Regions from separate parts of the Kerstersia gyiorum genome, predicted to be linked through region 1. Evidence: predicted binding sites of a transcription regulator. Region 1 holds the regulator's gene; each other region holds the start of a gene.
The links. The regulator sigma-54, encoded in region 1, starts transcription at its own class of promoters, with help from an activator protein. The targets are predictions, from matches to a motif close to TGGCANGNAANCTGCTTT.

Region 1 (3,273 bases):
CGTGGCGAGCGTAGCGTGAACGCGGCATTCTCCGGCTAATCTGCCGGGGAATGCCTGCGTTTCATTTCAATCAGTCTCCAGGCGCGGTTCCTGGCGTTGTTGCTTGAATAATGCCGCGGGCTGGCCTGTTGTGGCCGTTTGAGCATTCGCCGGTTTCATCGCAGCCGCCAATGCGGCGCGTTGTTCGCTGGCAATATGGAATTTCTCCACGCGCCCGCTGGCCAATTCGGTGGCAGTGCGTTTCAGGTCTCCCAGCGCCAGGGGCGTCTCCCTGTCCTGCCATACCCAATCCAGTACGGCGCGGCCATCATCGGAAAGGTCGCGGCATAGCGGCGCCAGTTCGCCCGGCGGCACGATTTTTTCCCAATGATGGTTGATTCTTTCCCGCGCCCACGCGCGCAGCAGGGACAGTACCCCCAGGCTCAACAGCACGGCCAGCGCCCACCAGACATAGGGGCCGCTGCGCAAGGCCATGTCCTGTGCGTTGGTACTGAACTTGGCCAGGAATTCATAGCGTTGGGCCAGGCCATATGACAGGCCTTGCCAGCATAGCCAGAGCCATGCCAGGGCGGCGAGCAGGATCAGGCCTCCATCGCGCAGCAGCGCAGGCTGCGCCTGGGCGCGCAGATAATTATTCAACACTTGCAGATCATATCGGCTGGGTGAAGTCATGTCGGGTCTTATGGTGCAAAATATGGTTCCCATGATACGACCCGCGCTGGAAATTCGCCAAAGTCAGCAGTTGGTGCTGACGCCACAGTTGCAACAGGCCTTGCGTCTCTTGCAACTGTCGTCGCTGGACCTGCAACAGGAAATCTCGCAGGCGCTGACGGAAAACCCGGTTCTGGAGCTGGAATCCCCCGAACCCGCCGCTGAGTCGGTGGCGGCCGAGGATCTGTTTTCCGGAGGCGGCGGCCCGCGCCAGGACGGCGACGACGATTTTTTCCCCGAGGCTGCCGCCACGCCGTCGCTGCGCGAGCACCTGCTGGGGCAGATTTCCTGTACCCGTGCCAGCCGTCGTGACCTCGCGCTGATGACCGTGCTGATCGACGAATTGGACGATAACGGCTATCTTGCGGCCAGTTTCGAGGAAATCCTGGCCTATTTGCCGGAATCGCTCGAGGTTGAACAGGGCGAACTGGAAGCGGCATTGGCCTTGCTGCAGAATATGGAGCCGGCCGGTATTGCCGCCCGCACGATGTCCGAATGCCTGCTGCTGCAATTGCGGCAGCCGGATGCCAAGGTCTGGCCCGAGGCCCGCGACGCTGCCATTGTGGCGCTGGCGCGGCGCCTGTGCGAGAGGCATCTGGACGCCCTGGCGGCGGGCCGGCTTGCTTTCCTGTGCGAGGAATTGAAGTGTTCGCCGGCCGAGGTGCGTACCGCGCACGCCCTGATCCGGCGGTTGGACCCTTACCCGGGCCGGGCCTGGACGGTGCCGGTGGCGGATTTTGCGGTTCCGGACGTGATCGCTTACCGTAGCGGCAATGGCTGGCGTGTTCGCCTGAATGGCGACCTGGTGCCGCGCCTGAGCGTGAATGATGCCTATGTGCAGGCTCTGGGGCAGGAGCCGCGCGGCAGTTACGAGGGCCTGCAGTCCCATGTGCAGCAGGCGCGCTGGCTGATCCGACAGGTAGCGCAGCGCTTCGATACGCTGCTGCGCGTCTCTACCGAGATCGTGGCGCGGCAGCAGGCTTTCTTCGAATCCGGCATGGTGGCGTTGCGGCCGATGGTGCTGCGCGAGATCGCCGAGGCCTTGGGCATGCACGAGTCCACGATATCGCGGGCGACCTCCAGCAAGTACATGGCGACGCCGCACGGCACGCTGGAGCTCAAGCGGTTTTTCAGTACCGGCGTGCCGGCAGCCGATGGCGAGTCGGCTTCTGCGGCGTCGATTCAGGCGATGATGCGTGAAATGCTGGATCAGGAAGATCCGCGCAAGCCGCTGTCCGATAGCCAGCTGATGGCCAAGCTGGCCGAGCGCGGTGTCGAGCTGGCGCGCCGCACGGTTGCCAAGTACCGGGAAGGCATGAGAGTGCCTACGGCTTCGCAGCGCAAGGCCATGGCCTTGATGCGTATGGATGATTGTTGAAGCCCGCGGGCGATTTCAGGACTATGGACGATTCTTCTTTCAGCTTGCGCAAGATTGCGTTGGCAGCCTACGGACCTTCCGTGCTGTTCGGCGTCGGTATCGGCGCCATGACGCCAGTCATTGCCCTGAGCGTGCGCGGCCTGGGAGCGTCATATGCCGTGGCCGGGCTGGTGGCCGCGCTGGTGGGCCTGGGTTCGCTGGTCAGCAATATCCCGGCGGCGCTGCTGGTCAATCGCTATGGCGAACGGCGCGCGATGATAGGCGCATCGCTGCTGAGCGCGGTGGCCATGCTGATCGCGATGGCAGCCCATATGGTGTGGATGATGGCGGTGGCGACCCTGTTGGTCGGCGCGGCCGCATCAGTGTTCCAGCTGGCGCGGCAAAGTTACCTGGTGCAGGCCGTGCCGCTGGCCATGCGGGCGCGGGCGCTGTCCGTTCTGGGCGGCACGGCGCGCATAGGCGCGTTCGTCGGGCCGTTCGCGGGAGCCGGTTTGATTGCGTTGATGGATTTGCCGGGTGCCTATCTGTTGGCGATGATCGCGATGCTTGGGGCCGGGGTGCTGGCCTACAAGGTACCTGATCTGGAGGTACCGGCCGCCCTGGCGACGGTGGGCGGGGGCAAGGCGTCGCTGCTGTCGATTGCGCGCTCCCATGCCGGTGTATTCCTGAGCCTGGGCATAGGCGTCCTGTTGATCAGCGTGCTGCGCGCCACCCGGCAGGTGGTGCTGCCGCTCTGGGCGGAACAGCTGGGGCTGGATTCGGTTGCGATTTCGGTGATCTATGGCCTGGTGGCGGCGTTGGACATGGCCGTGTTCTACCATGCCGGCAAAATTATGGACCGCCATGGGCGGGTCTGGGTGGCGGTGCCGTCGGTGTTGCTGATGGGCGCCAGCCTGATGCTGATGCCGTTTGCCTCGGGCGTTATATCGTTCATGGAGACGGCCTTGATGCTGGGCTTCGGCAACGGCATCAGTTCCGGCATCGTGATGACGCTGGCGGCCGATGCCGCTCCGGCACAGGGCCGGCACCACTTCCTCGGCCTATGGCGGCTGGTGTCGGACGTGGGGTCCAGTGCTGGTCCCCTGCTGTTGTCGGCCCTCACGGGAGCCATTTCGCTGGCGGTGGGAACCTTTGTTGTTGGAACGTTCGGGCTGGCGGCAGCGGCGGTATTCTGGCGTTGCCTG
Region 2 (3,273 bases), 1.0 Mb from region 1:
CGCCATCGGCCCGCTCGAAACGCCCGAGCCGGGTCTGCACGGCGCCGGTATAGGCCCCCTTTTCAACACCGAACAGTTCGCTTTCGATCAGATCGGCAGGCAAGGCGGCGCAATTGATGGCCACGAATGGCTGCTCGGCACGGTCGCTCATGGCGTGCAGCGCGCGGGCAAACTGTTCCTTGCCCACGCCTGTCGGCCCGGTCAGCAGCACCGTCACCTGGGTCGGCGCAGCCCGTTGCAGCAACATGAAAGCGCGCTCGAACGCCGGCGACTGGCCGACCAGCTGGCTGCGATGGCGGTTCTGGTCCAGCTGACCCCGCAAGGCCTCGACCTCCTGGCGCAGGGCCGTCACGGTTTCCTGAACCGATACCGGCCCGGCATCGGGTTCGTCGCGCTGCGCTGCTGGCCATTCATGCAGGAAACGGCCTTCGATCTGGCAATGCGCATGCCCGCAGGCCGTACATCGAACCTCCTTGAACAGCACGGGCTGCTGGAAAAACGCCGTCGAGTATCCCGAGGCATACCCCAGTTGCATCCAACAGGCCGGGTCATCTTGCTGCCCATATTCCTGCATGTGCGCTTCAGCTTCCCAGCTGTACGACCAATTGAACACAGCATGGAAATGGCGCCGCACCGGATCGGCATGCGGTTGGTAATCGAATACCAGGGGTTCGACCTGCACCGCACCTTCCAGCATGTGCAATTGCGGGCCGATGGCAAAGGCCTCGAACACGCTCTGGTCGGGGCGCACCTGGCGGGCGAGCAAGCCGTCCTGCTCGCCCGCCGAATACCCGGCGCGCGTCAACAGGGTCCTGGCCTGCTCCAGCCCGAAACTCTGGATGATTTCCTTGCGCATCGCACGCAGGGTATTCACATGCATCAACAGCATGCGCTGGCCGGCCAGCCAGATCCGGCCATCCATGCGGGAAAAGCGCAGCAACCTGCGCAGGTCCCGGTCGGATGGGAAAACAGGGGTGTTGGATTCGGGCATGTCTCGTTTTTTATCGATATTTATGCGCCTGATTATCGGGTTTTGATGATCCCGTGCATCCTGCTGTTTTCCCTGATGCGGAATTCGTTCATTGCCGCCGGATGAATTCATCATCTCATCATGATGCAGTGCAATGAGCCGAAAATCAGCGACGATCAAATAAATATGATTCTCTTTACGCCCCCTGAAAACAGGGGGTCGGCTCTGTTTTTTTAAGGGCTTTCCCTGGTTTTATCGATATTCCTGCGAGCTGGCACGCTTATTGCAAGTAGGCCTGTACAGACAGCCGAAAAGGAAAAATCGCCATGAGTGCCCTGACGACAGACGACACCTCCATCCCGTTGCCCGCCGTTGACCTGAGCAAACGCTATGTCAGGGTCACTGGCCAGCGTGACAACGGGTTCATCGAATTCGAATTTTCCGTGGGCTGGCAGGAACTGGTCGTCGAACTGATCCTGATGCCCCCCGACTTCAAGGCCTTCTGCGAAGCCAACCACGTGGAGATGCTGCCGCCGCACGAAGAAGGGCACGAGGACGGACACGAAGACTGAAGCATCCATGCAGCCATACCGACAACAACAGGAGACTAGGCATGAACATTGATTTACAGGCACGGGAAATACAGCCCCTGCGCCAGACCTTCGACCGCGTGCAAGCCTATACCGGCGACAAGCCCGCGTCGCGTTACCTGGAAGCCATCCTGAGCACGCAGCCCACGGAGAACTTCCACTACCGCGCCACCTGGGAGCCCGAGTACGAACTGTTCGACCAGCGCCGCACGGCGATCCGCATGGCGGACTGGAATTCGCTGCGCGACCCCCGGCAGTTCTACTACGCCACCTGGACCATGGCGCGCGCCCGCCAGCAGGAAGCCATGGATGCCAACTACCAGTTCGTGGAATCGCGCGAGCTGCTCGACATGATGCCTGATGCCCTGCGCGCCAACGTGGCCGCCACGCTGATGCCGCTGCGCCACGTCGCCTGGGGCGGCAACATGAACAATTGCAGCATCTGTAGCCGCAGCTATGGCACAGCGTTTTCCGCGCCGGTGCTGATGCACGCCATGGACCACCTGGGCGCCGCGCAATACCTGACGCGCCTGGGCCTGCTGATGGGTGCGGAAACGACGCTGCTGGACGCAGGCAAGGCCGACTGGCTGGATGCCCCGGCCTGGCAGCCGCTGCGCCGCTTCCTGGAGGATTCCTTCGTCGTCATGGACCCGGTCGAGCTGTTCGTACTGCAGAACGTCGTCCTCGACGGCCTGCTCTACCCGCTCATCTACGGCCAGTACATCGACGGCTATGTGTCCCAGCGCGGCGGTACGCCGCTGGCCATGCTGACGGTCTTCATGCCCGAATGGCACAAGGAATCGGCCCGCTGGACCGACGCCCTGCTCAAGGTCATGGCGGCGGAATCCCCCGAAAACAAGGCACAGCTGCAGGAATGGCTGGCCCGCCACGGTGCCCGTGCCCAGGAAGTCCTGGCGCCGGTTGCCCAGCTTGCCATGCAGGACGATGGAGCCGCCGCCTTGCGCGCCGCCAGTGAAGAACTGCATACCCGCATGGCCAAGATCGGCCTCGCCCTGAACTGACCCGGGATCACCGCCATGACCAGCACGACCTCCAATGTATTCATCGCCTTCCAGGCCAATGAAGAATCCCGCCCGGTGGTGGATGCCATCCTGCAGGACAACCCCCAAGCCAGTGCCGTCTACTCGCCCGGCCTGGTGAAGATCGACGCCCCGGGCCGCCTGAGCATCCAGCGCGCCACGATCGAAGAGCATACGGGCCAGCCGTACGACCTGCAGCAGCTGCACGTCAACCTCGTCACCCTGTCGGGCAACATCGACGAGGACGACGACCAATTGACCCTGAGCTGGGGCGCCTGAGCCTCCCTGCCAAGAACAGACAGAAACGGAGACAAGATATGGATACCAGAGTCACACGCAAGAAGCTCGGCCTGAAAGAGCGCTACGCCACCATGACCCGCGGCCTGGGCTGGGAAACCAGCTACCAGCCCATGGACAAGGTGTTTCCCTATGACAAGTTCGAAGGCATCAAGATCCACGACTGGGACAAATGGGAAGACCCCTTCCGCCTGACCATGGACGCCTACTGGAAATACCAGGGCGAAAAGGAAAAGAAGCTCTATGCCGTGATCGAGGCCTTTGCCCAGAACAACGGCCAGCTGAGCGTCTCTGACGCCCGCTACATCAATGCGCTCAAGCTGTTCATCCAGGGCGTGACGCCGCTGGAGTACTACGCTTATCGCGGCTTTGCCCA
Region 3 (3,273 bases), 1.1 Mb from region 1:
GGTCAGCTGGTGATTCAAGGGCATGCCGCGCAGGTGCGCGCCCACGACAGCCAGAATGATTTCGCCTTCGTCCTCCAGCCAGGCAGCTGGGCTGTCCGGTCGCGGTACAGGCTGCGCCACCACGCCAGGCGCACCCGGCAGGACACCAGCCTGGGCTTGCCAGCGCCTGCCGAAATCTGCCAAGGCCCAGTCATGCCAGGCGGGTGCAATCAAGGTAATGCCCGCGGGCAGACCGTCCTGACGCAGGCCAGCAGGCAAAGCCAGCGCGCTCAGGTCGGCCAGATTGGTGAAATTGGTATAGATACCCAATTCCGAGTTGCGGCGTACCGGCTCCTGGCACAACTGCTCAATGGTGTAGATCGAAGGCGTGCTGGGAACCACCAATGCGTCGAAGCCGGCCAGGCTGTCCTGGATACGCCGTGCCAGGTCCGCCCGGCGGTACTCGGCGCGAAAGGCATCGGCCGCCGAATAATTCCCCGCCTGCCCCACGATGCCTGCGACCACCGGGTCCAATGCAGACGGCTCTTGAGCCAACAAAGCCGCAACGGTCACGAAGCGCTCCGCGACCCATGGCCCCTGGTACAACAGCCCGGCCAATTCCGAAAAGGGGGAAAAATCAATTTCTTCCAGCACTGCCCCCATTTGCTGCAGCTGCTGCCGTGCTTCGGCAAAGTTCGACCGAGCCTGTTCATCGCCAAAGAATTCGAGATGATCTGGCACCGCCAGGCGCGGCACAGCCGGAAACCGCACTGGCGCGGTGACAGGACGCTGGCGCGCGTAGCCATCGGCAGCGTCATAGCCGGCCATGCTGCGCATCACCAGCGCCGCGTCTTCTACCGTCAAGGCAAAAGTACTGATGCAGTCCAGGGTACGGCAGGCAGGCACCAGGCCGGTGTTGCCCACCCAGCCCTTGGTCGGCTTGAAGCCAACAATGTTGTTGAATGCGGCCGGCACACGTCCGGAACCCGCCGTATCGGTTCCCAGCGCGAACGGCACCAGGCCGCGTGCCACCACACTCGCAGAACCGGAACTCGAACCGCCGCTGATGTAGGCAGGATCGAAACTGTTGGGCACGACGCCAAAGGGGGAACGCGTCCCCACCAGGCCGGTGGCAAATTGATCCAGGTTTGTCTTGCCCACCAGAATCGCGCCCGCCGCCTTCAGGCGAGCCACGGCAAAGGCATCCTGCCGGGCTAGATAGGCGAATGCCGGGCAAGCGGCAGTCGTCATCCAGCCTGCCGCATCAATGTTGTCCTTGACGGCAAACGGTACGCCATACAAAGGCAGGCGGCTGCGGTCACCGCCAGCCGCCTGCAGCAATGCTGCCAGCGTCTGTAACTGCTGTGCCAACTGCTCTGCCGAAGCCTTCGCAATCCAGGCGGCATCGCCCGCCGTCAGGGCGGCCAGCAACTGCGTCAATAATTCGCTGGCATCCGCATTCTGTTCGATATAGGCATGCCGCCACTGCGCCAGGGTCCAGCCACGGGAAGGAAATGAGGATGTGCAGGAAATCATGCTGTGGAATCCTTATTGGTATACAAGCAAGCATCACCCAGCAATATCCGTGCCATCACACTCGTACGCAGCTATCCGATATCCCCATAAGACACTGATAAATATGAAAATCCGATACTGAAAAAGAGGTCGCACACGCAGTTTCCCTGGCGGTTCGCCACGAGACAGGCACCTCTCTGCCCTCCCCCTTTAGGCATCCCACAATGGTGCGTCGCGCACCTTTTTCTATCAAAAAACTGTCGGGATGGTGCCTGCGTTCCTGCCGCAAAGGGCAGCAGAATCTCTTCGAATTACCCAGAAAGCCGCCCCACGGTGTTCCCCTGAAAGTGCCTTGCCGCAGGCACGCCTGCGCTGACCGACGCCTGAGCCTCCATGGCGATCCGAAATCTGGCACGGATCTTGCTGAATGGACTGCAGGTGGCGTCCTGCCATCGCCCCGCAGCAATCCAACCTCTTTCAGGGAAGGCTTTCTCATGCAACGCAGAACGATCCTCAAGCAATTGACCGTAGCGACCCTCCTGGCGGCCTCCGGGCTGTCCTTGAACGCCTATGCCGAAGACACCATCAAGGTCGGCATCCTGCATTCGCTCACAGGCACGATGGCTATTTCCGAGACCGCGCTCAAGGATGTAGCGCTGATGACCATTGACGAAATCAACGCCAATGGCGGCGTCCTTGGCAAAAAACTGCAAGCCGTGGTGGTCGATCCTGCCTCCAGCGAACCGCTCTTCGCGGAAAAGGCACGCGAACTGCTGGGGCAGGAAAAAGTGGCCGTGGTATTCGGCAACTGGACCTCCGCCTCGCGCAAGGCCGTGCTGCCGGTGTTCAAGGAGCTCAACGGCCTGCTGTTCTACCCGGTGCAATATGAAGGCGAGGAGCTGGAACGCAATGTGTTCTACACCGGCGCGGCCCCAAATCAGCAGGCCATTCCCGCTGTCGAATACCTGTTGAGCGAAGACGGCGGCGGCGCCAAGCGTTTCGTGCTGCTGGGCACGGACTACGTCTACCCCCGCACCACCAACAAGATCCTGCGCGCCTTCCTGAACAGCAAGGGCATCACCGACGAGAACATCATGGAGGTGTACACGCCCTTCGGGCATTCGGACTACCAGACCATCATCGCCGACATCAAACGCTTCGCGGCGGGCGGCCCCACAGCCGTGGTCTCTACCATCAACGGCGACTCCAACGTCCCCTTCTACAAGGAACTGGGCAATGCCGGCCTGAAGGCCACCGACGTGCCGGTTGTCGCCTTCTCCGTGGGCGAAGAGGAACTGCGCGGCGTGGACACCAAGCCGCTGGTCGGTCACCTCGCAGCTTGGAACTACTTTCAATCGCTGGACAATCCCACCAACGAAGCCTTCATCTCAAAATGGAAAGCCTATGCCAAGGCCAGGAACCTGCCCAAGGCCGACTCTGTCGTGACCAACGACCCGATGGAAGCTACCTACATCGGCATCAATTTGTGGAAACAGGCGGTCGAGCAAGCAGGCAGCACGGATGTGGACAAGGTCATCGAAGCAATCGGTGGCCAGAGCTTCGCGGCGCCTGACGGCTTCACCATCAAAATGGATGAAACCAATCATCACCTGCACAAGCCAGTATTCATCGGTGAAATCCGCGACGATGGTCAGTTCGACGTAGTGTGGAAAACCGACGGCCCGATCCGTGCCCAGCCCTGGAGTCCCTACTTGCCCGGCAACGACAAGAAGCCGGACACGGCGCCGGCCAAGTAAGCCGCACCGTTGCAGGAACGGC

Region 2: ACEW7X_RS05020 (phenol hydroxylase subunit) is a predicted target of sigma-54. The motif match lies at 1,243-1,260, and genes of this name have one in related genera.
Region 3: atzF (allophanate hydrolase) is a predicted target of sigma-54. The motif match lies at 1,553-1,570, and genes of this name have one in related genera.

Annotation. Positions count from the first base shown of each region.
Region 1 covers NZ_CP169556.1:108,225-111,497, forward strand. The annotation lists gene ACEW7X_RS00390 (TetR/AcrR family transcriptional regulator) at 1-19, shown strand, start outside; gene ACEW7X_RS00395 (hypothetical protein) at 67-672, opposite strand; gene rpoN (RNA polymerase factor sigma-54) at 704-2,089, shown strand; gene ACEW7X_RS00405 (MFS transporter) at 2,113-3,273, shown strand, end outside.
Region 2 covers NZ_CP169556.1:1,140,750-1,144,022, reverse strand. The annotation lists gene ACEW7X_RS05030 (sigma 54-interacting transcriptional regulator) at 1-922, opposite strand, end outside; gene ACEW7X_RS05025 (hypothetical protein) at 875-1,096, shown strand; gene ACEW7X_RS05020 (phenol hydroxylase subunit) at 1,297-1,542, shown strand; gene ACEW7X_RS05015 (phenol hydroxylase) at 1,584-2,582, shown strand; gene ACEW7X_RS05010 (MmoB/DmpM family protein) at 2,598-2,879, shown strand; gene ACEW7X_RS05005 (aromatic/alkene/methane monooxygenase hydroxylase/oxygenase subunit alpha) at 2,918-3,273, shown strand, end outside.
Region 3 covers NZ_CP169556.1:2,855,280-2,858,552, forward strand. The annotation lists gene atzF (allophanate hydrolase) at 1-1,515, opposite strand, end outside; gene urtA (urea ABC transporter substrate-binding protein) at 1,989-3,251, shown strand.